One region of the Salinivibrio sp. IB643 genome, then DNA from elsewhere that is predicted to be linked to it. Evidence: predicted binding sites of a transcription regulator. Region 1 holds the regulator's gene; each other region holds the start of a gene.
What was found. The regulator MetJ, encoded in region 1, represses methionine synthesis genes. The targets are predictions, from matches to a motif close to TTAGACNTNTANANGTCTAA.

Region 1 (10,092 bases):
TTGGGTTTTGACGCTGACTTTTCAAGGGGAGAGCGCAATACTTTCCCCGTTCGCTATTCCCAATACCAAATAGCACAAGGTTCGACACCGGCGCGACGCAGCATATTGCGATCTTTCTCTGCTTGGCGCTTGCGCGGGTAAGGGCCAAGCACCACACGATACCAAGTGCCTTTCTCACCAGGGCTTACCTTGATTTGGCTTTCTAGCCCTTGAAACGCAATGATCGCTTTACGCTCATTAGCCTGCCCTTGGCTACGGTAAGCACCGCATTGCATGAGGTAAGGACGGGTCGATTGTGGCAGCGCTTTTGCTTTCACTTCTACTTCCTTGCCTTCCAGCTCTTCGATATAGCTCCATTTTTCTTTGGGCTTTTTCGGTAGACTTTCTACCTGGCTTTGCGTGGCCGGTTGCGTGTGAGACACGGGGGGTGTCGATGTATCGGTTTTGCTCAACCAATACAGGCCATAAGCAAACGCACCCACTAAGACGACAGCAAGCAGTGCCCATTTAAATGGGAACCCAGCCTGCGTCTTGGTCGGTTGGCGGCGAGTATTTTTTTTACGCGGCGCTTTGCCACGTTTAACGTAATCACGAGTTGCCACAGCAAATAATCAAATTAAGAAGCCAGTAAAGGGCTCATATTACTGGCTTGAGCCCGTGCTGACTAGTCTTACTACCGAGACGGAGGGGCGACACTCTCACGGATCACCAGCTTGGCGTCCAAAAGGCGGGAGCCGGGGTTCACTTCTTGTCCTTGTAACGTGTTTAGCAGCATCAACATGGCTTGGCGGCCAATGTCATAGCGAGGCTGCGAAACGGTCGTGAGTGGTGGATCGCAATACTCGGCGAATTGGATATCATCAAAGCCAACAATGGAGATATCTTGCGGAACTCGCATGCCTAAACGTTTCGCTTGTTGCATCGCGCCGACGGCCATGACATCGCAGTGACAGAATACCGCAGTGGGTGGCTCAGGCAGTGAGAGCAAGTTGGTGATGGCACGCGCTCCGGAGGCAAAACTAAAGTCACCGACGACGCTATACGCTGGATTGATGGTGATCCCCGCTCGATGTAACGCTTGCTGATACCCTTGTGAGCGGAACTGCGTTAATGCTGTCTCCGGCACGCCGGTAATGTTAGCAATCCGAGTATGGCCGACTTGGGTGAGATAATTAACCGCTTCAAAGGCAGCGGTAAGGTTATCGATATGAACCGTCGGTAATTCCAGATCGGGCGCATATTCACAGGCCATGACCAGTGGCGGTAAGTTTTTTTGCTCAGGCTTGCTGACATCAAAAGGGACGTCGGAGCCAAGCAACAGCATGCCATCCGCTTGTTTAGTAAACACCAGATTGACGAATGAATTTTCACGGTGGTGTTGCTGGGCACTGTCACCCAGTAGAACCAGGTAGCCATGCTCCATGGCGGCTTCTTCAATACCGCGAATAATCTCACTGAAGTAGGGATCACAAATGTCCGGTACAATAGCGACGATAGTTTTTGATTCATTGCGACGCAAGTTACGCGCAAGTGAATTAGGGGAATAACCAGCTTCAACCACAGCATGTTCAACTTTTTTACGCGTGCTGGCTGACACCTTCTCTGGGTTCATCAGCGCGCGCGATACCGTTGCTGTGGATACACAGGCAATGTGGGCAACGTCCTTCATTGTCGCCATAATGACAGTCCTCTTGTTATCTATATTGTGAGATCAAACAGTTATTAGCTCATCTGACCTGTTTTCTTAGCCAATTGCGGCCCTATTTTACCTATGCTTGTCCAATTTAAATACGGACAAGCTAACACTTATTGCAATGAAAGTGTGATCTGTGTCGACTTACAGCAAGGGAGTATTAAGAAAGGTCTTGCGGCTCGACATCTAAAGACCAACGTACTTTGCGAGAAAGGGGTAATTGATGGATTGCAGGAAGAGCCACCGTTAGCCACTGCTGCATCACTTTTCGACTTGGGGCCTGGATTAATAATTGCCAGCGATAACGGCCCGCGCGTTTGGCCATCGCTGCGGGCATAGGGCCCATGATATGGCTTTCATCGTGTTGAATGGGGGAGGCAGCGAGCGTTTGACGTACTTGTTGTAAAAACTGCTGCACACTGTTTTCTTCATGGCCTTCGGCGCGAAATAAACTTAAGAACGTATAGGGCGGAAGCCAAGCTTGGCGGCGTTCAGTGAGCGCCGACTCTGCAAAGGCTTGATAGCCTTTGTGCACCAGCGATTGGATCAGGCTGTGCTCGGGATGGTGCGTTTGTAATAGCACCGTCCCTGGCTTGCTGGCGCGACCGGCGCGGCCGGCAACTTGCACCATCAGTTGCGCCAACCGTTCAGGCGCGCGAAAGTCATTACTAAACAAGGCACCGTCGACATCAACTAACGCCACTAGGGTGACATTGGGAAAATGATGGCCCTTAGCGAGCATTTGTGTGCCCAGTAGGATCTGATATTCGCCCTTTTCTATGCCATTAAGGTAGGTTTCCAAGCTGCCCTTACGGCGAGTATTGTCGCGATCAATACGCACGGTTTTATACTCAGGAAAGAGCTCGCCCAACTGGCTTTCAAGCTGCTCGGTGCCCACGCCGACACTGATTAACTGGGTGGAGCCACAATCGTGGCACTGGTGCGGAACGGGTTTTTGGTGGCCACAATGATGACAACGCAATTCTTGCTGTTGCTGGTGAAGGGTGTAGTAAGCATCACAACGTTGACAATTCGCGAGCCAGCCACACTCGTGGCACATCATGGCGGGCGCATAGCCACGGCGATTTAAAAACAACATGACCTGATTGCCTTGTTGTAGGTGCTGGCGCATTTCGGCGATCAACGGCGCGGATAATCCAGCGTCGAGGTAATGGCCCTTAATATCGAGTATTCCCTGACGTGCGGTCACCGCATTACCTGGACGCTGAGTCAGCTTGAGGTACTGATATTTACCGGTTTTTGCGTTATGCAAGCTTTCCAAAGAGGGGGTGGCAGAACCGAGTATCACCGGTACTTTTTCTTCATGACCACGCATAACCGCTAAGTCTCGGGCATGATAACGAAAGCTATCTTGCTGTTTATACGAGGGGTCATGCTCTTCGTCAATAATGATGATGCCTAAATTAGCCATCGGCGTGAACAGGGCAGACCGTGTACCAATGACGATTGCTGCTTGATTCTCGCGCGCGGCCAACCAGGCTTTTAGTCGATCGTTATCATTTAAGCCTGAATGCATCACGGTTACCGGGACATGAAAGCGGCGCTCAAACCGGCGAATGGTTTGTGGGGTGAGGCCAATTTCTGGTACCAAAATCAAGGCTTGTTCACCGCGAGCAAGCACAGGTTCGAGCACGTTTAGGTAGACCTCTGTCTTCCCTGAACCGGTGATCCCCTCGAGTAAAGCACAAGCAAAGCCGTCATTGGCATTGATGGTGGCAACCGCCATCGCCTGTTCATGGTTGAGTGCCGGTTTGTCTTCGGTGACGGCAAAATGCGGTTGCCAGGCTTGAGCGTTTAGCGGTGGTGTGTAGGGAGCTATCCAACCTTTTTCGGCCAGGGTTTTTAGCACCGGTGCGCCGATGTCTTGTTCGATCAAATCGGCATGGGTGGCAGGGCCGTGTGTGAGCAACTGCAACACCCGAGCTTGTTTAGGGGCACGGCTCAGGCCCGAGAGGGGTTGGTTTTGTCCTGACTCGGTAATTTGCCACCATTTTTGCTGTTGTAATGCCGCAGGGCGTCCTTTTCGAAGCAGGGTTGGCATCACGGCGCCCATCGCATCCCCTAGCGGATGATGATAAAAGCGGCTTGCCCAGTGGAGTAAATGATAGACGCCGGGCGTCCAAACCGGTTGGGTATCCAATACGGCATCGAGCACCTTGAGTTGGCTCGCGTCCACACTGGCGGTTGCGGATAAGCCGGTGACAATGCCAACTTTGTGCTGGCGGCCAAAGGGCACTTTTACCCGCCCACCGATGATGGGGTGTTGATTCTCACCGATTCGGTAATCAAAAGTTTTCGCCAACGGGACCGGTAGGGCCACCTGAGCAAACTGTTCCATCACAACATCTTATTGACCAGAAGGGGGCTCAGTGTAACGGTTCGCCCTCGGTTGGCAAAGCCTTGTTGTACGGTGACGCGGCGTGGTGATTGCACAAAAAAGTTGCGAAACCGAGGGGGCTTGATTAGAATTGCGCGCCTTAGAAAATATTTGTTAACGACGTGTGGTGCCCGGCTTAGGATCGGGAGAGCGACACGGCCTTTAAAATGAGGTTATCCCTATGAAAGCTGGTATCCATCCAGAGTACAAAGCCGTCACAGCAAAATGCTCTTGCGGTAACGAATTTGCGTTCAGCACAACCCTAGGTAAAAACATCAACCTAGACGTGTGTGACAAATGTCACCCATTCTATACCGGTAAGCAGCGTATCCTTGATGCTGGTGGCCGTGTTGATCGCTTTAAGAAACGTTTCGGTGCCCTTAGCAGCAAAAAATAAGCAGCTATTGACCGAATATAGAGAAGGGACGCATCAGCGTCCCTTTTTTTGATCGTATCGTCCTAGTATTCGGACAACAGGTCCGAGCATCATCGCGAATACGGCGTTAGTACTGGTGGACGTTTCCCCGCTGCGTTACCATCTTTACCCTTATACAAACCTTTCCTGTGTGGTTTGTAGAGTGTCTGGCTAATATCGGTCATCCTTCCCTGCCGATATTGGTTATCCCTTCACGATAATAACTAGGAAAACGACATGTCGGACGATAAACGCCAGCAAGCGCTGGATTATCATGCATACCCTACACCCGGAAAAATCTCTATCGAACTCAGTAAGCCTGCTGATTCAGCGGCGGATCTTGCTCTCGCCTACAGCCCAGGCGTTGCTGAACCTGTGCGTGAAATAGCCCAAGATGCGGATGCCGTATATCGTTATACCGGTAAAGGCAATATGGTCGCAGTGATCTCAAACGGCACCGCGATTTTGGGGTTAGGGAATTTAGGGCCGATGGCGTCAAAGCCTGTCATGGAAGGCAAAGCGTTATTGTTCAAGCGTTTTGCCGGCTTGGACTCGATCGACATTGAAGTTAAACACCGCACCATCGATGAGTTTGTTGATACCGTAGCCAATATTGCTGACACCTTTGGCGGTATCAACCTTGAAGATATCAAAGCCCCAGATTGTTTTGAGATCGAAAAGCAGCTGATTGAACGCTGTGAAGTGCCTGTCTTCCATGATGATCAACATGGTACCGCGATTGTCACTGCTGCGGGGATGCTTAACGCGCTCGAGTTGCAAGGCAAAGATATTGGTGAAGCCACCATCGTGTGTCTCGGTGCGGGTGCTGCTGCGGTGGCCTGTATGGAGCTATTGATTAAATGTGGCGCCCAGCGCGAAAAGATTTACATGCTGGATCGCAAAGGGGTAATTCACACCCGTCGTGATGACATTAACAAGTATAAGCAGTTGTTTGCCAATAACACGGATAAGCGTACCCTCGAAGATGTGATTGAAGGTGCGGATCTCTTTGTTGGCGTATCAGGCCCGGATTTGCTCTCGCCTGAGGCATTAAAACTGATGGCGGATAAGCCTGTCGTGTTTGCCTGCTCAAACCCAGATCCTGAAATTAATCCAGAGGTTGCGCACCAAGTCCGGGATGATCTGATCATCGGAACGGGGCGTTCGGATTACCCGAATCAGGTGAATAACGTCTTGTGTTTCCCGTTTATTTTCCGGGGAGCATTAGATGTGCGTGCCAGTGAAATTAATGATGCGATGAAGTTGGCCGCCGTTGAGGCGATTCGTGGTTTGGCGAAAGAGCCTGTACCACAATCTGTCTTGGATGCCGCGGGCTTGTCTTCACTCAGTTTTGGCCCGGATTACATCATTCCCAAGCCGATGGATGCCCGTTTACTGCCCAAGGTAGCACGTGCCGTGGCGCTTGCGGCCGTCGAAACCGGCGTAGCCCGTATTGAGATGCCAGACAACTATATGTTGTAAAGAAAACATGCTGTAAAGAAAACATGTTGTAATTAGAAAACAGTGCCTTACCATAAAAAAACCGCCGATGGCGGTTTTTTTGTTTAGTATTCACTGTCGTCAAACTCAATACCCAACTCTTCCATGATCCGACGTGCCTCGGCAGGAATGCTATCGGGTTTATCCTTACGGATGTCGTCATCGGTTGGCAGAGGCTGCCCGGTATAGGCATGTAAAAATGCCTCACACAATAACTCACTGTTGGTCGCATGACGCAGGTTATGAACCTGACGGCGAGTGCGCTCATCAGTAAGAATTTTTAATACTTTAAGTGGGATAGAGACGGTGATCTTCTTTACCTGCTCTTTCTTTTTACCATGTTCGGCATACGGATTAATGTAATCGCCGTTCCACTGCGCCATGTCTCACCTATCTTGATTATGGAATACCCAGAATGATGCTGCGGAGATTTTAGCTATATTAACCGCCACATGCAAAGGTGTTTAGACGTCTAGAAGTGTTGACGTCCTAAAAGTACAGAGGTAAGGTAGTATGATGACGACTGGATCACGTAAATCGTGCCAGCGCAACAAGAGCAAGGATGAACCATGACAGGTAAAAAAACCGACACCATTGCCGTTCGAACAGGAATTGGCACTGACACGCAACATCATGCGGTTGTGCCGCCTTTGTATTTATCAACCAACTATCGTTTTCCTGCTTTTGGCGACGTTCCCACTTATGATTATGCCCGTGGGGGCAATCCAACTCGAGCTCAGTTAGAGCAAGCGTTAACGGAACTGGAAGGCGGAGCCGGTGCCGTGGTGACCAACTGTGGGATGGCAGCCATTAACTTGGTGTTGTCTTTACTGGATGCAGGGGATCACATTGTTGCACCGCACGATTGTTATGGTGGTACCTATCGCTTGTTAGAGTCACGCGCCAAGCAAGGGATTTGGCAGGTCAGTTTTGTCGATCAATCTGATCACCAGGCGTTAACCGCTGCGCTGGCAAAACAGCCGAAACTGGTGTTAGTTGAAACACCCTCTAATCCGCTATTGCGTGTGGTCGATATTGCTAAAATCTGCCAACAGGCCCACCAAGTGGGGGCATGGGTGGTGGTCGATAACACCTTTTTATCGCCAGCACTCCAACAGCCTTTTTCACTGGGTGCGGACATCATCGTGCATTCCACTACTAAATTTATTAATGGTCACTCTGATATTGTCGGTGGCGCTGTAGTGGCGAAGACGCCTGAATTGGCTGCAAAATTAGCGTGGTGGGGCAACTGCTTGGGCGCGACAGGTAACGCCTTTGACAGTTATATGACATTGCGAGGGTTGCGTACCTTGGGCGCTCGGGTTAAACAACATCAGCAAAATACGCAAGCGGTATTAACCTATTTGCAAACAGTCCCTGCGGTGCGGCAACTCTACTATCCCGGTTTGGCGACACATCCAGGCCATGACATTGCCGCCCGTCAGCAGTTTGGATTTGGTAGTATGCTCAGCCTCGAGCTGGACACGGACTCCGCTGGGATCGCACGTTTTATTGAAGGCTTATCCTTATTTGCGCTTGCCGAGTCGCTGGGCGGGGTAGAAAGTCTGGTCACGCATCCAGGGTCAATGACCCATCGTGCGATGAGTGATGACGCGCAAGCCGAGGCTGGCATTACCCCGACGTTGCTGCGTTTTTCTATTGGACTAGAAGACGCAGAAGACTTAGTGGCCGATTTGGCGCATGCCTTCGCCCATTTAGCTAACCAGTAAAACCGATTGCTATAGGTGTTGCTGTCATAGCACGCCGCTTTATTGATATTTATTGAGACCAAGAGAGACCTCGCCATGCACGCGCAACCGATGGACACCGCCCCCGAATCACAACGCCAATTGCATAAATTTGGTGGCAGCAGTTTAGCGAGCCCAGATTGTTATCGCCGTGTGGTCGATGTGCTGACGGGGCATGCAAAGGCGCACGACTTAATTGTGGTCTCTGCGGCGGGGAAAACGACCAATCAGCTCATTGCTTGGCTCGCTCAACTGGGCAAAGATGGCCGGTTGGCGCATGAGACCTTGCAAGGCGTCCGTGCCTTTCAGCAAGACTTGATTGAAAATCTGATCAACGGTGATCACAAACAACAGTTGGTTGATGCCTTATCTGCTGACATCGCGACGATCGCGTCGCTCGGGGAGACAGCGCTGAGCGACAGCGTACAAGCCGATGTGCAAGGGTTCGGAGAGGTTTGGTCGGCGCGTTTATTAGCCGCGCTGCTTAATCAGCAGTGTCGTCAGGCGGTGATGTTGGACTCGCGCCACTGTTTACGCGCGGAACGTGCGGCTCAACCCGAGGTCGATCGCGGCGCATCATGGCCACTATTACGGCAGCAACTTTCTCAGCACACGCAATCTCACGTCGTGATTACGGGATTTATGGCGCAAAATCAAGCTGGGGAAACCGTGCTTTTGGGGCGTAACGGGTCAGATTATTCGGCCACGGTACTCGGTGCGTTAGCGGGGGTCCGCCGCGTGACTATATGGAGTGATGTTGCCGGTGTATACAGTGCGGATCCACGCCACGTCGAGAATGCTTGCTTGTTACCCTTAATCCGATTGGATGAAGCAGGCGAATTGGCACGCTTGGCGGCGCCCGTGCTTCATAGCCGTACTTTACAGCCAGTGGCGCAAAGTGCGACCGATCTGACCTTACGTTGTACCCAGGCCCCCGATAGTGGCTCGACCCATATAGAGCGTGTACTGGCTACCGGACGCGGGGCAAAAATCATTACATCTTTGGATGATGTGTGCCTATTGCAGTTTGATGTCGCCCGCGGGCAAGATTTTCAGGCAATTAAACAAGAGTTGAGCCGCATCCTCTCTCAGCTGAAAGTGCAACCACTGGCGACGGATTATCAAGATGATCAGTATCGTATCTTGCTGGCCTTTACGGCGGAGGTCGTGGCCTCGGTCATGGCCCAGATCCAGGATGCCGGGCTATCCGCGGAGTTGAAGCTGCGCGAAGGGTTTAACATGGTTGCTGCCGTCGGAGCCGGCGTGGTCAATAATCCCGTGCACTGTCATGGTTTTTATCAGCAGCTGAAGTCACAGCCTGTAGAGTTTATCAGTGAATCTGCATCTGGACTGAGCATGGTGGCGATTTTGCGTCAAGTGCATACGCCTGCCCTTGTGGCCAGCTTGCATGATGCGCTGTTCCAAGCCCAACGTCGCATTGGCTTGGTGTTGGTAGGGAAAGGAAACATTGGCGCGCGTTGGCTCAGCTTGTTTGCCGAGCAAAAATCGCACCTCGAAAAGCGTCATGGCAAGGAGGTGTCGCTGATTTCTGTGGTAGATAGTCGTAATCAATGGTTAGATTTTGCTGGCATCGATCCGATGCAGATCAGGGATGACTTTGATGACAATGGCACGCCATACTTTGATGATGAATGGTTAACACGCTTATTGAATCATCCTTATGATGATGTGGTGATTTTGGATGTCACTGCCAATACCTCACTGGCAGCTCTCTATCCGCGTCTCGCCGAGCATGGTTTTCATTTAATCTCCGCCAACAAAGAAGCCGGCGCGGCACCGGCCGAACAATACCATGCGATTCAACATGCGTTTGCGAAAACGGGGCGCCATTGGTTATATAACGCTACGGTAGGCGCTGGGCTGCCGATTAACTATGCGGTTCAAGACTTACGTGAAAGCGGTGATCATATCCTCGCACTCTCAGGGATCTTTTCCGGCACGTTATCCTGGCTTTTTTTGCAATTCACCGGCGAGGTCCCGTTCAGTGCTTTACTTGAACAGGCATGGCAGCAAGGGCTAACTGAACCTGATCCGCGTGACGATCTGTCGGGTGCCGACGTGGTGCGTAAATTAGTGATTCTCGCAAGGGAAGCGGGCCTGTCATTGGAGCCCGAGCAGGTCAATGTTGAGTCACTGATACCGCCAGCGCTGCAATCTTTGTCGTTAGATGCGTTTCTCGATAACGCCCATCAAATGGATGCGTGTTTACAGGAGCGATTGGAAAAAGCGCAGCAAGATCGCGCCGTGTTGCGCTATGTGGCGCGTCTAGAAGCCAATGGTAATGCGCAGGTGAGCTTAGAAACCTTACCGAGTGAGC
Region 2 (10,092 bases), on a different contig from region 1:
CTAAGTTGACAAAGCAAGCTTCCATCCCGGCACTGCCTGGTGCCGAAATCGCCAGGGTAAAAGGGTTGTCGGTTTGAAACGCATATTGAAGCAGTTGTTTGACTTCATCCATCATCGCGATAAACAAAGGGTCAAGATGTCCGACAGTCGGACGGCTGAGTGCCTGTAGCACTGCAGGATAAATATCAGAGGGGCCCGGGCCCATTAACGTGCGAGCCACGGGCTGAAAAGATTGAATCTCGGAAATTGAACGTGCCATAACCTTTCCTTGTTGTTGGTACACACAGATGACCGTTATAGCATATTTTTTCGCCATATCCCTATTGGCTGGCACGTGAACTGTGTGATCGCTGGACAATTTTGCCAAGGCACTGATCGTGACCAAAAGGCAGTTGACACCCTGTCATCTCGCCCGTAATGTAAATGCTGTTCATGGGGTAACCAACCCGGGACTGAACATGCAGAAGAGGTGCATTTCTCAGGCAGTTATCATGCGGAGCCCCACTCCAAGGTATGATAATCAGGGGAGACAATGCCGAGGTGGCGTAAGCTTGGGGGCGAAACGCTGCCGGCCTAGGAGGCTGAATCCTTCAGGCTGTCACTTGTCATCCCTACAGGAAGACAGGTGGAGCGCTTCTGGCAGTCCATGCCTGCCGTTTGCTCTTCCTTCTTTTTTGCGGTCCCTACCGCGGTCACGATGTGACTTCTGATGTTCCCCATAATGAATTGATTAAGACCCATTTGTATGATGAGAGGGGAAAAGGACGTGAACCCATTACCACCGATTTCGGTCGCTAAGTTTGGCGGGACGAGCGTTGGCACTATCGATGCCATGCAACAAAGCGCTGATGTGATCGAGCAAAACCCACATACCCGCTTTGTGGTGATCAGTGCGTGCGCAGGCGTCACCAATCACTTGGTTGCACTGGCACAAGGGATCAACGACCCGCAAGTACGTCAAGACAAACTGGTTGCCATCACCGCTATCCATCAAGCGATATTAAACGCGCTTCCCGCTTGCCAGGACACGCAAACAGCAGTCGATGACTGGCACCAAACGATTGCCGACTATGCAAATACCGCAGCATCTGCTCCCAGTACAGCGTTAACGGATGCGTTAGTCGCTTGTGGTGAGCTCATCTCAACCTATATTTTTACTCACTTGCTCAATAGCCGAGGCATGGCCACGGTGAGGGCCGATGCGCGAGCGTTATTGCGCACCGATAGTCACTTCGGCTGTGCCCAACCGGATCGACAACAAACCAAGATTCAGTGCCAGAACCAATTACTCCCCCGCTTAGCAACGCATTTAGTGGTCACGCAAGGGTTTATCGGTGCTGATGCGAACGGGCACACCACTACCTTAGGCCGCGGCGGCAGTGACTACAGTGCCGCGCTATTCGCCGAGGCGATCGGAGCAGAAAGCTTGGCCATCTGGACCGATGTCCCCGGGATTTATACCACCGATCCACGGGTGACTGATCGTGCTCGTCCTATCAGTGAAATTAGCTTTAGCGAAGCCTCGGAAATGGCTACCTTTGGTGCCAAGATCCTCCATCCATCGACGTTAGTGCCCGCGGTACGCCAGCATATCCCGGTATTTGTCGGCGCGGCGAGAGCCCCCGAACAAGGCGGTACCTGGATCCGTGAGCAAGCACACTCAGCGCCGCTGTTTCGTGCCGTAGCCCTCAGGCGCAACCAGACCATGGTGACACTGACCAGCTTAAACATGTTTCATGCTTGTGGTTTTTTGGCCAAGGTGTTTGAGATCTTGGCGCGCTTTGAAATCTCAGTCGATTTAATCACGACCTCGGAGGTCAGTGTCTCTCTGACGCTGGATCAAACCCATACCCAGGGTGACGCACCGCAGCTGCCGGAGGCTGCCATCGCCGCGCTCACGCAGTTATGTCAGGTAGAGATCTGTGCGAATCTAGCGGTTGTTGCGCTGATCGGTAACGAGATGAATCACACACCGGGCGCGACAGCGCCGGTATTTAGTGCGCTAGCCCAATATAAACTGCGCATGATTTGCTATGGTGCCAGCAATCACAATGTCTGTGTGGTGGTCGACGATCATGACGCGACCCATGTCGTACAGCGATTACACGCTGACTTATTTGAGTAAAAAAAGGCCAGCACATGTGATGTGCTGGTCTTTTTTCATTAGGCGTTTAAGTTTGGCCCGAGCCATTTTTCCGCGTCTTTGCTGCTCCACCCTTTGCGCGCCGCATAACTGTCACGTTGATCATTTTGAATCTTCGCCACCGCAAAGTAGCGTGATTCAGGATGTGAGAAGTACCACCCCGACACAGATGCGCCTGGCCACATGGCATAGCTTTCGGTGAGCGTCATGCCCGTATGCGCTTCTACCGAGAGCAACTGCCAAATTTTGCCTTTCTCGCTGTGCTCAGGGCAGGCAGCATAACCCGGAGCCGGCCGGATCCCTTGGTATTGCTCCCGGATCAAGGCGTCGTTATCGAGCGTCTCATTGGGCGCATAGCCCCACAATGAGATCCGAATTTGCTGGTGCAGGTATTCTGCAAAGGCTTCTGCTAATCGATCGGCGACCGCTTGGATCATGATCGCGTTGTAATCATCCCCTACAACTTTATAACCTTCCGCCAAGGCATACTCGCCAATGCCGCCTGTCACCGCAAACGCACCAATCCAATCAGGCTGACCACTGGTTTTCGGCGCGATAAAGTCCGACAAGCAATAATTGGCGCCGCGTGGCTTTTGGGTTTGCTGACGTAAATGGTTTAGTACCGTGCCTACCGTTTGCCGTGATGCGTCAGTATACACCTCGATATCGTCCTCTAGGCTGTTGGCAGGAAAGACACCACACACCCCTTTTGCGGCGATCAATCCTTCGTGCTCAAACCGGTCGAGCCAAGCATTAGCGTCTTCATACAAACGGCGTGCTTCTTCACCCACCAGCTCGTGGTCTAAAATCGCTGGGAATTTGCCGCTCAGGGACCAGGTCATAAAGAAAGGGGTCCAATCGATATACTGACGTAATGTCGCTATCGAGACATCATCGTAAACATGGACGCCCGGCCTCGCCGGCTGGGGCGGCGTGTAATTGGCCCAATCGGTTTGCCATTTGTTTGCCCTTGCCGCGTCCAGGGTGACAGGCGGAGTGCGGGGTGTCTTGCGTTGGTGCTGCTCTCGTACTGACAGATACTCTTTTTGTAAGCGCGCCACAAAGTCCGGATATTGAGCCGGCGATAATAGCGATGCACAAACGCCAACGGCACGTGACGCATTCGACACATACACCACAGGAGCCTGGTAGTGCTGCTCTATTTTCACCGCGGTATGCGCTTTGGATGTGGTCGCCCCCCCAATCAATAGCGGAATATCAAACCCTTGTCTTTCCATTTCTTTGGCGACATTCACCATTTCATCCAACGACGGCGTGATAAGGCCTGACAAACCAATAATGTCGACTTGCTCCTCGCGCGCCACTGACAGGATTTTATCGGTCGGCACCATCACACCGAGATCAATAATCTCGAAGTTATTGCATTGCAGCACTACGCCGACAATGTTTTTGCCAATGTCATGCACGTCGCCTTTTACCGTGGCAAGTAAGATCTTGCCATTGGTCTGCCCTTGTTGCTTTTCAGCGTTGATGTAAGGTTCAAGATAGGCCACGGCTTGTTTCATCACCCGCGCCGACTTTACCACTTGCGGCAGGAACATCTTACCTTCACCAAATAAGTCTCCCACCACATTCATGCCCGCCATCAGTGGGCCTTCTATCACTTCCAAGGGTTTACTCGCCGCCGCTCGAGCTAGCTCAGTATCTTCAACAATAAATTCGGTAATGCCTTTAACCAGTGCATGTTCAAGCCGTTTATCCACTGGCCAACTGCGCCACTCCGCGGTTTCTGCCACTTCGTTTTCACCGCGGTCGCGGTAGCTGTCCGCCAACGCCAGTAAACGTTCCGTGGCACCATCGTCTTTGTTAAGCACCACATCTTCCACCGCCAGACGCAGCGATTCAGGCAAATCATCATAAATGGCTAACTGGCCGGCATTGACGATGCCCATGTCCATACCGTTTTTAATGCAATGGTAGAGAAACACCGCATGGATCGCCTCACGCACTGGGTTGTTTCCGCGAAACGAAAAAGACACGTTAGACACGCCACCTGAAATCATGGCATGCGGCAGGGTTTGTTTGATATCTGCGACCGCGTTGATGAAGTCGACCGCGTAGTTATTATGCTCATCAATGCCGGTGGCCACCGCAAATATATTAGGATCAAAGATAATGTCTTCCGGCGGGAAGCCGACTTGATCAACCAGCAGATGATACGCGCGCGTGCAAATCTCGACTTTACGTTCACGTGTATCAGCCTGGCCTTGCTCATCAAACGCCATCACAATCACAGCGGCACCGTATCGACGGACTAAGTGGGCTTGTTGAATAAACGCGGCTTCCCCCTCTTTAAGAGAAATTGAGTTCACAATCCCTTTACCTTGGATACACTTCAGTCCGGCTTCAATGATCTCCCACTTTGAGGAGTCAATCATCACCGGTACCCGAGCAATATCGGGCTCAGCCGCACACAGATTGAGAAAACGTACCATGGCTTGCTGTGCATCCAACATGCCCTCATCCATATTGATATCGATGATTTGCGCCCCGTTTTCCACTTGCTGTAACGCCACCTCAAGCGCTTCGTCGTATTGTTCTTCGACGATTAAACGCTTAAAACGCGCCGACCCAGTGACATTGGTGCGCTCCCCCACGTTCACGAACAGGCTTTCAGCATTAATAGTCAGCGGTTCTAGCCCTGATAGTCGACATGCCACAGACTGAGAGGGGCGCGCACGGGGGGCATGTTTCGCCACCACTTCGCTGATCGCTTGAATATGCTCGGGCGTGGTACCACAGCACCCACCCACCAAGTTAATAAAGCCAGAAGCGGCCCATTCGTCGATATGTTTTGCCATGTCTTCAGACGAGAGATCGTATTCGCCAAACGCATTGGGTAAACCGGCATTGGGATGAACCGAAACAAATCCTTCGCAGATCTCACTGAGCTCTTTGACGTACTGACGCAATTCGGCTGGCCCCAGCGCACAGTTCAAACCAAAAGAAAGCGGTTCGACGTGGCGTAAAGAGTGATAAAACGCCGCGGTGGTTTGCCCAGAGAGCGTACGACCAGACGCATCGGTGATGGTGCCAGAGATCATAATGGGTAAGCGCACACCTCGGGCATCAAAGACTTTTTCAACAGCAAAGGCACAGGCTTTCGCGTTCAAGGTATCAAAGATGGTTTCCAACATGATGAGATCAACACCACCATCCATCAACGCCTCAGTGGACTCCGCATACCCCTCAACCAATTGATCAAAGGTGACATTGCGAAAGCCAGGATCGTTCACATCTGGAGAGAGAGAGCAAGTGCGATTCGTGGGTCCGAGAACCCCAGCAACAAAGCGTGGTTTTTCTGGGGTTTTCGCCGTCCAGTGGTCAGCCACGTCGCGAGCAAGACGCGCAGCAGCTAAATTTATCTCCGCACTGATGGCCTGCATGTCGTAATCGGCCATGGCTATCTGGGTCGCGTTGAACGTATTGGTTTCTATGATGTCCGCGCCCGCGGCCAGATAGTCGCTGTGTAACGCTGCTATTTTTTCAGGCTGCGTCAGTACCAAAAGGTCATTGTTACCTTTCACATCACAATGCCAGTCTTTAAAGCGTGCGCCGCGGTAATCGGCTTCGCCGAGTCCTAAGCCTTGGATCATGGTGCCCATACCGCCATCGATCACCAAAATACACTTAGAGAGACGCTGTGTTAATCGATCCATTCTTACCCCGTGATATCACCATCCTGATTGCGATAGTTTTATCCTACCACAGCCATTTTGGAAATCTAGACGTCTATAAATATCGATTAATTTTGATCTATTTCAATTCAGCTGTTCGTTTTGAGCGTAATTTCTATTAATATTTTGTAACTCTTTCATTCCTCGTCGTACTAGGAAGCTGCATGTCTACCTACGCAATCCTCAGTTTCATGGCTGCTGCTGCCATCTTCATCGCCTTTATTAATAGTAAAATCAGCCGAGTACAAACGACTATCGCGATCACTGCAAGCTCTCTACTCCTTTCTCTTTTGATCGTGATCGCCGGTCAATACCAAGCCATTCCGTTAAAGGCGATGGCAGAGCAAATATTGACCGATATCCACTTTGATGCCTTTTTACTCAAAGGCGTACTCGGTTTCCTTTTATTTGCGGGCGGTATTGGTGTCAAGCTTCCCCATTTCTCTGATCAAAAATGGGAAATCACCACCCTCGTTCTCGGCGGCCTGTTGGTCTCTGTCTCGCTGGTTGGTGCCGGTATTTGGGGCGTCTTCCAACTGATCGGCATTCCTTTTGATTTTATCTATTGTTTATTGTTTGGGGCGCTGATTTCTCCAACCGATCCTATCGCGGTGTTAGCCATTGTTAAGCGGCTACAGGCACCTAGGCGGATCACCACCCAAATCGAGGGAGAGTCACTGTTTAACGACGGGGTCGGGATTGTTATTTTCGTGACGCTTTTTACCTTGGCGTTTGGCGACAGCGAGCCGACACTCGGTGGTACGATCGCATTGTTCTTACAAGAAGCTATCGGTGGGATTTTATACGGTCTGATATTGGGTTACCTGTTTCACCGTTTGATCTGCGCGACCAATGACCATTCCATGGAACTGCTACTGACATTGGCTATTCCTAGCGCGGGGTATGTGCTCGCCGATATGTTGCATGTTTCCGGGCCACTGGCGATGGTGGTATCTGGCATTATGATCGGTAACTGGACTCGCTTTATTGGCTTCTCCAAAGAGAGTGAGGATCATCTTGACCATTTTTGGGAATTGATCGATGAGTTTTTGAATAGTTTACTGTTCTTGTTGATCGGGGTCAGCCTATTACAGATTAGCTTCCATAAGGAAGACTGGATCATTATGGCCGCAGTTGTACCCGTTGTGCTGTTCGCTCGTTATCTCAGTGTGAAAGCCTGCTATTTCGGCTTCAATCGATTTCGTCAATACAACCCTTGGGCCGTTCGTATTTTGAGTTGGGGAGGCCTAAGAGGTGGCTTAGCCCTTGCCATGGCCATGGCAGTGCCGGCTGGTGTGATGGTCGTCCCTGAGAAGAATATCGACGTCCGTGAACTGATTTTAATCATGACTTATGCGGTGGTGGTTTTCTCTATTCTCGTACAAGGATCGACCATGACAGGAATGGTTGATAAAGCCAATGCCGCTCAAGAGAAAATCGACAATCCCCGTGTATAAACACTCTTTCTCAACAAGGCGCCAATAGGCGCCTTTTTGCTATTCGTCGAGCGTAAAGTTAGATTGTGAAAATTCAGCCAGATTAAACGGCGTCAGCTGATAGACACAATAGTTCAACCAATTGGCAAAGAGTAAGTGCCCATGACTCCGCCAACTCACATAGGGGGGTTGAGACGGATCATCATTAGGATAATAATTAATCGGGACGACAGGCTCCATCCCTTCTTCAAGATCGCGATGGTATTCATGATGCAGCGTATGTGAGTCATATTCGGGATGACCTGTCACAAACACATTACGTTTATCCTTGGTCGCCGCCAAGTAAGTGCCCGCTTGTGCTGAGGTGGCGAGAATATCGAGATCCGTGTGTTCGTCCAGAAAGCTTGGCGAAAAGTCAGCGTACCGCGAGTGAGGGGCGAGAAAGCTATCATCAAACCCCCGCAATAAAGGATGCGTAGCCAGTGCTTCATTTACCTGGTGCTGATAGACGCCAGATAACTTCTCTTTGCGCGTTTTTTTGGGTAAATCGTAAAGAAGCTTTAAACCCGCTTGAGCCGCCCAGCAAACGTAAAGGGTAGATGTAACATGCTGATGCGCCCAATTCATCACATCTTGCAAATGCTCCCAGTAAATCACATCTTCAAACTGCACCAAGCCCAATGGTGCCCCGGTGACGATAAGACCATCAAAGTTGCGTTCACGCACGGCTTCAAACTGGCGATAGAAGGTGTCTAAGTGTTCCGTTGGCGTGTTTTTACTGGGTCGGTTATCAATACGTAAAAGCTCGACATCAACCTGTAAAGGGCTATTAGAGAGCAAGCGCATAAATTGCGTCTCGGTCTCAATTTTTTTGGGCATTAAGTTGAGTAACAACACCTTCAATGGGCGAATGTTTTGGCTCACCGCACGCGTCTGCGACATAACGAAAATGTTTTCTCGACGCAAAATATTGGTGGCGGGGAGCTGATCCGGAATTTTTATCGGCATCACTGCCTCCTGAGATTTAAGATGTTTAGACGTCCAGATATCTAATAACATACCCCAGTGACCCATGAAGCTCAAGCAATAATCAACGCCCAGAGATACCCGAATAAGTAAGAATAGTGAAAGGGTAACAACACCAAACAAAAAGGTGAGATAACAATGGGGCAGTCGGGGATATAAGAAAGGAATGAGGTATTTTAAAAAACACTATAAACGAAAAAGCCCTCCGCGAATGCGGAGGGCTTAAAATAAGCTCTTGGCAGTGACCTACTCTCACATGGGGAGACCCCACACTACCATCGGCGCAGCAACGTTTCACTTCTGAGTTCGGCATGGGTTCAGGTGGTGCCGTTACGCTATGGCCGCCAAGAAAATTCTGGTGCTGATAGGCAGATTTGAACTGCCGACCTCACCCTTACCAAGGGTGCGCTCTACCAACTGAGCTATATCAGCAAAATCGTTATCAACGTTTTACTCGGTGTTTTGTCATCAAAGTCTTACACTTAATTGCTTTGATGCTTAAATTTTTTCTAACTAAAGCCTAATACTAAGCGCTAATTAGATAATGAGAGCCTGGCGATGTCCTACTCTCACATGGGGAGACCCCACACTACCATCGGCGCTGCTTCTTCGTTCTCGCCACAATCAACTGGCTTATTTCGAGTCCAACCCAAAACCTCTTGGGTGTTGTATGGTTAAGCCGCACGGGCAATTAGTACAGGTTAGCTCAACGCCTCACAGCGCTTACACACCCTGCCTATCAACGTCGTAGTCTACGACAACCCTTTAGAGAGCTCGAAGCTCTAGGGATGACTCATCTCGGGGCCAGCTTCGCGCTTAGATGCTTTCAGCGCTTATCTGTGCCGAACTTAGCTACCGGGCAATGCGTCTGGCGACACAACCCGAACACCAGCGGTTCGTCCACTCCGGTCCTCTCGTACTAGGAGCAGCTCCCCTCAATCATCCAACGCCCACGGCAGATAGGGACCGAACTGTCTCACGACGTTCTAAACCCAGCTCGCGTACCACTTTAAATGGCGAACAGCCATACCCTTGGGACCGACTTCAGCCCCAGGATGTGATGAGCCGACATCGAGGTGCCAAACACCGCCGTCGATATGAACTCTTGGGCGGTATCAGCCTGTTATCCCCGGAGTACCTTTTATCCGTTGAGCGATGGCCCTTCCATTCAGAACCACCGGATCACTATGACCTACTTTCGTACCTGCTCGAGCCGTCACTCTCGCAGTTAAGCGGGCTTATGCCATTGCACTAACCTCACGATGTCCGACCGTGATTAGCCCACCTTCGTGCTCCTCCGTTACGCTTTGGGAGGAGACCGCCCCAGTCAAACTACCCACCAGGCACTGTCCTCACCCCCGATTAGGGGGCTAAGTTAGAACATCAAACATACAAGGGTGGTATTTCAAGGATGGCTCCACGACAACTGGCGTCGCCGTTTCAAAGCCTCCCACCTATCCTACACATGTAGGCTCAATGTTCAGTGCCAAGCTGTAGTAAAGGTTCACGGGGTCTTTCCGTCTAGCCGCGGGTACACAGCATCTTCACTGCGATTTCAATTTCACTGAGTCTCGGGTGGAGACAGCGTGGCCATCATTACGCCATTCGTGCAGGTCGGAACTTACCCGACAAGGAATTTCGCTACCTTAGGACCGTTATAGTTACGGCCGCCGTTTACCGGGGCTTCGATCAATGGCTTCTCTTGCGATAACCACATCAATTAACCTTCCGGCACCGGGCAGGCGTCACACCGTATACGTCATCTTTCGATTTTGCACAGTGCTGTGTT
Region 3 (10,092 bases), on a different contig from region 1:
GGTGCACCGTTTTCAAGCCGAGTTGCTCAACCAGCTTGCCTCACGTCATTCTGTCGCGCTTTCCATGGAGCAATTCAGTCGTGATGCCCAGCCAGTGGTGAATCAATACCTTGCCGGCGACATTGGCGAAGACACGCTTAAGCGTCGAGCCAATGCATGGGACAACTACAATGGCAGCTATCGCCCGTTGATCGAGCTGGCTAAACAGCGTCAATTTGACGTGATTGCCGCTAACGCCCCTAAACGCATGGTTAGCTGTATTGGTCGACAAGGTTTGGCTTACTTAGAAAAATTGCCGGACCAGCAGCGTCAGTGGTTTGCCGCAACGATTGATACCCAAGACTCACCTTATAAACGTCAGTTTAAAGCCAACATGCATCATGGCACTCCCACTCAAACCGACGATCAATTTGCCGCGCAACTCGCCTGGGATGCCACCATGGCAGAAAGCATGGTCGATTATCACGCCCGTCACCCAGATACCCAAATAGTCCACATCGCAGGCCGCTTTCATATTGCCGAAGGCTTAGGAACAGCCGCACAATTAAAAGCGCGAAATCCCGACCTGACCATTGCACTGATCACCGCGGTGAGTGATCAAGCAAAGCTTGCCGACAACGCCAAGGATCTTCGCTTAAAAGTCATGCCTTTGCCCCAGCGCTGGCAGTCGATGGATGAAATGCGCGAAGCAGTTAGCCAAATGAAAGGGCAAGGCGCGCCGCAGTGTCGTTAAGCCACGCATACATCACCGACCAATAAAAACGCCGACCCTGGGGTCGGCGTGTGTTGCCTGGGTGAGCGGCGCATTCCGGTTAGGTTAAAACCAACGCTCTAATGCTGCGCGATCCACTTTGAACGCCCGGCTCAATGCTTGCGCTAGCTCTTTGTATCGCGGTTGGCTTTTTATCGGCTGCATGGCGTGCCCCTCACTGGTGATCTTTTGATGCAGTTCGCGATACCACCCCGCCAAAGCTGGCGGCAGCGGCGTATCACGGCGGCGTCCCAGCCACCACAGCCCTTGGAGCGGCAAGCTCAGCGCAAATAGCGCCACAATCACCGCTTGCGGCATGCCTTGTACATTGTTTGCTGCCATTTGAAGCAACACACTGATTGCGGCAATAGCAGGCATGACCTTGATTGCGAACCGCGTTATGGTGATCACACGATTTTCTGGAAAAACCGGCGCTAATTCCTTTTTCATCGGCCATTCTTGCATGTATTTCTGACCGTCTTGCAGGCAGCGCCAGATTGATTTGTTCGTTGTCATACCTACCTCACTTGTTCAGTGTGACTGAAAGGGGTTGTCACTCAACTTTTACAATAAAAACCAAACAAATTGTTTAAAAACTTTAAAATTTAACCCATATCGCTCAAAAAATTTTTGTTATCTGGATCAAGTCCCGCTATCCTTAGCGCACTTTTATCATTGTTGCTCGGATTCGATTGTCTCGCAACCCAATCCGGTTGTACTCAATGGAGCGTTCACTTATCCAGGATGGATAACGATAATTCTTTCCCCGCGACAAGGCATGAGATAATTCTTTTTTGAAAAGGTAGTGTCTCAATTTGTCCACTATCCTTTTTATTCCATACACTCTGTCTCACGAAACATAGGTAGTCATACATGTCAAAGCTGGTTCTCGTACTCAATTGCGGAAGCTCCTCTTTGAAGTTCGCCATTGTCGACGCACAATCAGGCGATGAGCATCTTACCGGTCTTGCCGAATGCCTTAACCTTCCAGACGCCCGCATCAAGTGGAAAATGGACGGTAAGCATGAAGCCCAACTGGGCAACGGCGCCGCGCACACTGAAGCCCTCACCTTCATTGTAGACACAATTCTGGCCTCGAAGCCTGAACTGGCCGAGAACTTGGGTGCTATCGGTCACCGCGTTGTTCATGGCGGTGAGCATTTTACCCAGTCAGCATTGATTACGGACGAGGTGCTCAAAGGGATCCACGATGCAGCGAGCTTCGCGCCATTGCACAACCCAGCACATATCGTTGGCATTGAGGCGGCGAAAAAAGCCTTCCCTGCGCTGAAAAATGTCGCTGTTTTCGATACCGCGTATCACCAAACCATGCCAGAAGAAGCTTATCTGTATGCGCTGCCTTATAATCTTTATAAAGAGCACGGCATTCGTCGCTACGGCATGCATGGTACCTCTCACTTCTTTATCGCCAACGCGGCCGCTGAGCAACTTGGCAAGCCTGTCGACGAAGTGAACATCATCAACTGCCACCTTGGTAACGGTGCGTCAGTATGTGCGATTAAAAACGGCAAATCGGTCGATACTTCAATGGGCATGACCCCATTGGAAGGCTTGGTAATGGGCACCCGCTCTGGTGACCTAGACCCAGCGATTATCTTCCACATGCACGATGCACTCGGTTATAGCGTTGAGCAAATCAACACCATGCTCACCAAAGAGTCTGGCCTGCAAGGCTTGACCGAAGTGACCTCTGACTGCCGCTTTGTTGAAGATAACTACGGCGAGAAAGAAGAAGCAACACGTGCAATGAACGTGTTCTGCCACCGTCTTGCCAAGTACGTAGCCAGCTACACCGCGACCCTCGACGGCCGCCTAGACGCGATTGTCTTCACCGGCGGCATCGGTGAGAACTCAGGCCCAATCCGCGAATTGGTACTCGAGCGCCTAGCTCTGCTGGGTGTGGAGGTCGACAAAGAGCGCAACCTGAAAGCCCGATTTGGCGGCGAAGGCGTGATCACTACCGACGCAAGCCGCGTGCCTGCGATGGTGATTTCAACCAACGAAGAGTTGGTGATTGCGCAAGACACTGCGCGCCTAACTGGCCTGTAAGACCATTTCCAACGGCTGATTCCACTCAGCCGTTTTTGTATTCGTGCCGGACCATCCGGCACGCCAACCAGATAGTAAGAGGAAGTCAACGTGTCCCGTACTATTATGCTAATTCCAATCGGCTCCGGCGTCGGCCTGACAAGTGTCAGCCTTGGCGTCATGCGAGCGATGGAGCGTAAAGGCGTCCGCGTCTCATTTTTTAAACCGATTGCTCAGCCACATCACGGTAGCGACACTGACGTCACCGATCTGACGACGGAAATCATTCACGCTAACAGTGATATGAAAGTCGCCGAATCGATGTCAATGAACCAAGCCGAAAACCTGCTGCGCTCGGATCAAGAAGATGTGCTGCTCGAAGAAGTGCTCGCGCGCTTTACTCGTGCTACTGAAAACGCAGAAGTTGCGCTCGTCGAAGGCTTGGTCACCACACGTAACCACCCCTTCGCCAACCAGATCAACTACGAGATCGCCAAAACACTGGATGCAGAAATCGTGTTTGTGACCACCCCAGGCACTGACAACCCATCCCAGCTTAAAGAGCGTATCGAGTTTGCCTGCACCAACTTTGGTGGCAGCAAAAACGGCAACATTTCAGGTGTGATCATCAACAAGCTTAACGCGCCTGTTGATGATGAAGGTCGTACGCGCCCTGACCTGTCAGAAATCTTTGACGAAGCGGACGGCGCACGTCCAACTAACGTTGAAGTGATGCAGATTTTCAACTCCAGCCCAATCCGTGTACTGGGTTGTGTGCCATGGAAAATCGACCTGATCGCGACCCGTGCTAGCGATATGGCCAAGCACTTGAACGCCACCATTATCAACGAAGGCGAAATTCACTCACGTCGCATCAAGAGCATTACCTTCTGTGCACGTTCAATCCCTAATATGGTTGAACACTTCCGCCCAGGCTCCTTGCTCGTGACTTCGGCTGACCGCCCTGACGTGATCGTCGCCGCGTGTCTAGCTGCGATGAACGGCGTAGAAATCGGTGCCTTGTTGCTGACCGGTGGTTATGCCATCCCTGATCAGTTAAAAGCCCTGTGTGACCGCGCGTTTGAAACCGGTCTTCCAGTATTTACCACTGCAGGTAACACCTGGCAGACGTCGCTCAATCTTCAAAGCTTTAGCCTTGAAGTGCCGGCTGACGATAAAGCCCGTGTTGAGTTTGTGAACGACCACGTTGCTGGCCACATTGATGGCAACTGGATTGAATCACTCAGCTCAGGGTCGAACCGCGAACGTCGCCTCAGTCCACCCGCGTTCCGTTATCAGCTGACCGAATTTGCACGTCGAGCCGCTAAGCGCATTGTGCTACCCGAAGGTGACGAGCCACGTACCATCAAGGCCGCCGCTATCTGTGCTGAGCGTAAAATTGCCGAGTGTGTGCTTTTGGGTAACCCAGAAGAAATCAAACGCGTTGCCGATCAGCAAGGTGTCACCTTGGGCGCTGGCGTAGAAATTATCGACCCGGTAAAAGCACGCGATAAATACGTGGCACGCTTGGTCGAGCTGCGTAAGAGCAAAGGTATTACCGAGGTCATTGCCCAAGAGCACCTCGAAGATACCGTGGTACTGGGTACCATGATGCTAGAAGCAAACGAAGTGGATGGCCTGGTATCTGGCGCGGTTCACACCACCGCTAACACCATCCGTCCACCGCTGCAAATCATCAAAACCGCACCGAACGCTTCTTTGGTCTCATCTGTATTCTTTATGCTGCTGCCTGAGCAAGTGCTGGTATACGGTGACTGTGCGATTAACCCGGATCCAAATGCTGAACAACTGGCTGAAATCGCGATCCAATCTGCCGATTCTGCCGCGGCATTCGGTATTGAACCGCGCGTAGCGATGATCTCTTACTCGACCGGTAGCTCAGGCAAAGGGGCAGACGTGGATAAAGTCCGCGAAGCCACCCGTCTTGCCCAAGAGAAGCGTCCTGATCTGATCATCGATGGCCCACTGCAGTACGACGCCGCTATCATGGAAAATGTCGCGAAATCAAAAGCGCCAGATTCGCCTGTTGCCGGTAAAGCCACCGTGTTCGTCTTCCCAGACTTGAACACAGGTAATACCACATACAAAGCGGTACAGCGTTCTGCCGAGTTGGTCTCTATCGGTCCAATGCTACAAGGCATGCGTAAGCCAGTGAACGATCTGTCACGTGGCGCCTTGGTTGACGATATTGTCTATACCGTGGCACTGACAGCGATTCAGGCTAAGCAAGCCGAAGACAACGGCCAAGCGTAACCCACGCTCAGCCCAGAAAGAGCAAAAGCCAGCACATGTTGCTGGCTTTTTTTGCGTTTAACTTCACAACGTGACGCCCCAAAGCGATCTAGCATAGCCTTTCCATCCTTGTTTTGGAGTCGATGATGGCGATTGATTTTGATCCCCTAGCGTTTAGGCATGCCCTGCACCAATACCCTGAATTGTCGAATCACGAAGCGCAAAGTGCGCGCACCATTGCCGCCCAACTACGCGACTTTGGTCTCTCCCCCCAGACCGACGTGGGCGGTCACGGTATTGTGGTAGACATTGCAGGTCGCGAGCCAGGGCCAACCACCTTGTTACGCGCCGATTTTGATGCGTTACCCATTCACGAACACACCCAACTTGATTATGCGTCCTGTCACGATGGCATCATGCATGCCTGCGGTCACGATGGCCATGCTGCCGCCTTACTTGCCGTCGTTGCCGAGCTATGCCAAACCCCCCCTAAACAGGGGACTGTGATCCTCGCTTTTCAGCCGGCTGAAGAAACCGGCGAAGGCGCGGCACGTCTGTGTGCCGATCCGCTTTTAGCAACCCGCCACATCGACAATGTTTATGCCTTTCATAATCTGCCAGGCTTTGCCCAACATCAGATAGTGGTGCGCCCAAGTACCTTTGCCTGCGCCTCAACCGGTGTTGCGATTCGGTTGCACGGCAAAACCTCCCATGCCGCTTACCCAGAGCGCGGGGTCAGCCCGGCAAACGCCATGAGTGACGTGATGCGTATGCTTACACAACTTCCTGACGCTTATCCTTCCACGTTCAGCTTAGTGACGCTAGTTCACGCCCAACTTGGCGACCCCGCGTTTGGCGTTGCGCCCGGCGAGGCCACCGTAATGGCGACCCTACGCAGCGACGACAACGCCACGTTTCATGCCATGCAAACCCGGTTAGTCGATCACGTAAACGCTATCGCCGACCGAGCAAAATTAACCGTGGATCTAAGTTGGCACGAGCCGTTTATTGCCGCCGAAAACAGCACAGCGCATAACCAAGTGGTGGTCAACGCGGCGCAATCGCTGGGGTTAGAGATTCACTGGCTTAAAGAGCCCATGCGTTGGTCAGAAGATGTCGCCGAATTTCTCGCCCGCTGGCCCGGCGCATTATTTGGCATTGGCAGCGGCGAGCACCACCCACAGCTGCACAACCCTGACTATGACTTCCCGGATGCGATTTTAGCGACCGCCAAAGCACTATTTTGCAGAGTGATCACACACCATCACGGCCGTTAATTACCCCAACGCCAGCCAAAAGCCGACGCCGATCATCAAGGTGCCGGCGATTCGGTTCAGCAATTGCACATTACCCTTTTGCTGCAAAAACTGACGCAAGGTGCGCCCACCGCTGGCATACAACATTAAACAACTGAATTCCGTGCAAAGAATGATCAACACCAGCACGCTCAGCTGGCTGGGTAATGAGATCGCAGGGTTAATAAACGGCGGCAACAGTGAGATCATAAATGCCCAGCCTTTCGGGTTGGCTATCGCAGTGACAAAACCTTGTGCCGCCAACGATAACGCAGAGATATCATTCGGCGCCGACGTCTCTTCCTTTGGGATTGCCATTTTGCCACGCGATCGCCACATTTGTATGCCGAGATACGCCAGATACGCGCCCCCCACATACTTAAACACCTGAAACACGCTAGGATAGTTCAGCATCACGGCCGCCACCCCTACCACTGACGCAATCGCCACAAGGCCGACGCCAATGAGCTCGCCCCACATCATATGTAGGCTACGCTTAACTCCGATAGTCATTCCCAGGGTCATGGATAGTGTCATACACATTCCCGGTGTGATTGAAACAAAAAAGAAGGTGGGAATAAATAGCGTCAACATCGTGGTATCAATCAAGGCAGTTGGCATATCACTTAATCAGAACAAAGAGTTAGAAAGGCTATTAGTGAACACGCTTTAGTCGATGAAATCAAGCACGCTTGAGATCTCGTTGACTGTTTTATTTGCAACCAACTGATTAGCCTTGTTGCCGTTTAGACGTCCAGAAGTAAAAATATCCATTGACTTCATTTTACCTAACTCATAGCATCAATAACCAGAACGACAGCAAGAGCGCGGGACAGACCGCTGAGTCAGTCGGCTGTGATCAAATTTATCGCCAAGGACATGTGATGATTGAGATATCCAAACTCAACAAGGTATTCGAACTCGGGGAGCGCCGAATTCATGCCCTTAACGACATCAACTTATTTATCCCGAAAGGAAAAGTATTTGGTGTGATCGGTGCCTCTGGTGCCGGCAAAAGTACGCTGATCCGAATGGTTAACCTGCTCGAGCGCCCGACCAGCGGCACGGTAAAGGTAGGCGGCGTTAACCTCACCGCGTTATCCAATCGCGATCTAACCCAAGCTCGCCGCCAAATCGGGATGATTTTCCAACACTTTAACCTACTGTCATCGCGATCGGTCTTCGACAACATCGCCCTACCGCTTGAACTGAGCGGCGCGAGCAGTGAAGAGATTGAAACACGCGTCACCGAGTTACTCGATTTAGTTGGTTTAGCCGACAAGCGTCATGTCTATCCGGCTAGCCTCAGTGGCGGACAAAAACAACGTGTCGCGATTGCCCGCGCACTGGCGCCAAGCCCAGATGTATTATTGTGTGATGAAGCCACTAGCGCACTGGATCCTGCTACGACACAATCGATTTTGTCACTGCTACAAACCATTAATGAAAAGCTCAACCTGACCATTTTATTGATCACCCACGAAATGGACGTGGTGAAGCGCATTTGTCACGACGTTGCCATTATTGGTGACGGTGAATTGGTCGAATCTGGCCCAGTGGGCGACATTTTTGCCCATCCGAAATCCGACTTAGCGAAACAATTTATCCGCTCAACCTTGGATTTATCGGTGCCTTATGACTATGCCCAACGCTTAAAAGATACCTACTTTGACGGCAGCTACCCCTTGATTCGCCTAGAATTTACAGGCGCTACCGTGGATGATCCATTGATCAGTCAGATATCAAGGCTGTTTGATATCGACATCAGCATTTTAAGCTCTGATATCGACTACGCTGGCGGCATCAAATTCGGCTTACTACTGGCAGAGATTATGGGCCCGAAAAAAGCGGTCGAAGACGCCATCCACTATCTCAACCAGCACCATGTCAACACGGAGGTACTTGGCTATGTTAATTGATCAACTCATAAATTGGGTCAACGAAAACAACGCCCTGCTTAACTTGCTTGCCGAAGCTACAGGTCAAACCCTGTATATGGTCTTTGCCTCCGGCCTGATAGGCTTTGCCATTGGGATCCCATTAGGTGTGATGCTGCACGTCACCAAAAAAGGGGGGCTGCTAGCGCAACCCAAGTTTAACCAAGCGCTCGGCGCGGTGGTGAATATTGGTCGCTCGATCCCTTTTATTATCTTATTGGTTGCGATTATTCCCTTTACCCGCTTGCTCGTCGGCACCTCGATTGGAACAGCGGCAGCAATTGTCCCGCTGACAGTGGGCGCCATCCCTTTCGTTGCACGTCTGGTCGAAGCAGCGCTTTTAGAGCTGCCACCGGGATTAGAAGAAGCAGCCAAAGCCATGGGCGCTACCCCCTTGCAAATTATCTATAAAGTACTCGTACCCGAAGCGCTACCTGGCATTATTAATGGCGCAACCATTACCTTGGTCACCCTTGTCAGCTACTCTGCTATGGCTGGAGCCGTGGGCGGTGGCGGCCTAGGCGATGTCGGTATCCGCTACGGCTACCAGCGCTTTGATACCACGGTTATGTTGATCACCGTTGTCATGCTAGTCGTGCTGGTACAAGCCATACAATCTTTAGGCGATTATTTGGTACGCCGAACCGATCACCGATAATAAAACACAACACTTACCGTAAACGACGGACAATCTTATCAAGGGAGACAGACAATGAAGACCACCATTAAAACACTTTTAACCACCTTAGGCCTCGCCTCCACACTCCTACTCACCGGGTGCGGAGAAAAAGAGCAAGCCGCTAGCGATGCCAACAGCATCACCGTGGGCGTGATGGCAGGCGAAGAAGCACAAGTGGCCGAGCACGCAGTAAAAGAAGCCAAGAAGTTAGGCCTCGACGTTGAGCTGATCACCTTTACCGATTATGTGTCGCCCAACGTGGCACTCGACGATGGATCGGTTGATGTGAATGCTTCTCAGCACAAGCCTTACTTAGATGCGCAAATCAAAGATCGCGGCTACGAGTTTGCGATTGCTGGCAACACCTTTGTGTATCCGATTGCGGCCTATTCTTACAAGCTAGATAGCGTCGAGGATCTACCAGAAGGCGGTAAAATTGCCGTGCCAAACAACCCATCGAACCTAGGCCGTTCACTGGTATTGCTTGAGCAACAAGGCATCATCAAGCTCAAAGAAGGTGCTGGCATCAGCGCTACCAAGCTCGATATCGTTGAAAACCCGAAAAACGTGGAAATCATCGAGCTAGAAACTCCACAACTGCCTCGCTCACTGGAAGATGTGGACATTGCCATCATCAACAATACCTTTGCCGCTGGCATCGGCCTAACCCCAAGCAAAGACGGCCTGTTTGTTGAAGGGAAGGACTCACCCTACGTGAACCTGATTGTAGCCCGCAAAGACAACGTAGACGCAGAGAACGTGAAAACCTTTGTAAAAGCCTACCAAACTGACGCGGTTTACAACGCCGCGATGGAAATCTTTGACGGGGCGGTGGTGAAAGGCTGGTAAGTCAACCGCTCGAAAAACATCAGCGCCCCGTTGGAGGCATCAAATCTCGTTACCATCGTTCGCAATAAAAACGATAGCAATAAAAACGCCACAATCACTTGTGGCGTTTTTTTTAATCATGGCGCACTGTCTTTTAACTTGCAGCGGTGACGGGAAGCACGCGTTTTAAAATATCCGCAAGCGTCACCACGCCAATCATTTCCCCCTCTTTACTCACCACCGCAAGCTGAACGCTGGCTTCACGCATGCGCGCTAGCGCTTCGTAGATGGGGGTGTTGG

Region 2: the regulator MetJ is predicted to act here: its motif matches at 8,311-8,330, upstream of metA (homoserine O-acetyltransferase MetA).
Region 3: the regulator MetJ is predicted to act here: its motif matches at 7,095-7,114, upstream of metN (methionine ABC transporter ATP-binding protein MetN).

What each region holds. Positions count from the first base shown of each region.
Region 1 covers NZ_MUFF01000007.1:157,734-167,825, forward strand. The annotation lists gene BZG77_RS05745 (SPOR domain-containing protein) at 54-602, opposite strand; gene cytR (DNA-binding transcriptional regulator CytR) at 674-1,702, opposite strand; gene priA (primosomal protein N') at 1,854-4,052, opposite strand; gene rpmE (50S ribosomal protein L31) at 4,273-4,488, shown strand; gene BZG77_RS05765 (malic enzyme-like NAD(P)-binding protein) at 4,744-5,988, shown strand; gene metJ (met regulon transcriptional regulator MetJ) at 6,072-6,389, opposite strand; gene metB (cystathionine gamma-synthase) at 6,576-7,736, shown strand; gene BZG77_RS05780 (bifunctional aspartate kinase/homoserine dehydrogenase II) at 7,812-10,092, shown strand, end outside.
Region 2 covers NZ_MUFF01000001.1:1,898-11,989, reverse strand. The annotation lists gene BZG77_RS00040 (pyridoxal-phosphate-dependent aminotransferase family protein) at 1-259, opposite strand, end outside; lysine riboswitch at 457-644, shown strand; gene lysC (lysine-sensitive aspartokinase 3) at 749-2,125, shown strand; gene metH (methionine synthase) at 2,164-5,823, opposite strand; gene BZG77_RS00025 (cation:proton antiporter) at 6,006-7,298, shown strand; gene metA (homoserine O-acetyltransferase MetA) at 7,338-8,285, opposite strand; rRNA gene rrf (5S ribosomal RNA) at 8,537-8,652, opposite strand; tRNA gene BZG77_RS00010 (tRNA-Thr) at 8,660-8,735, opposite strand; rRNA gene BZG77_RS00005 (23S ribosomal RNA) at 8,974-10,092, opposite strand, start outside.
Region 3 covers NZ_MUFF01000027.1:43,223-53,314, reverse strand. The annotation lists gene BZG77_RS11685 (ChaN family lipoprotein) at 1-733, shown strand, start outside; gene yfbV (terminus macrodomain insulation protein YfbV) at 818-1,267, opposite strand; gene BZG77_RS11675 (acetate kinase) at 1,625-2,821, shown strand; gene pta (phosphate acetyltransferase) at 2,927-5,074, shown strand; gene BZG77_RS11665 (amidohydrolase) at 5,197-6,330, shown strand; gene BZG77_RS11660 (LysE family translocator) at 6,331-6,969, opposite strand; gene metN (methionine ABC transporter ATP-binding protein MetN) at 7,233-8,267, shown strand; gene BZG77_RS11650 (methionine ABC transporter permease) at 8,257-8,943, shown strand; gene metQ (methionine ABC transporter substrate-binding lipoprotein MetQ) at 8,998-9,813, shown strand; gene BZG77_RS11640 (CNNM domain-containing protein) at 9,947-10,092, opposite strand, start outside.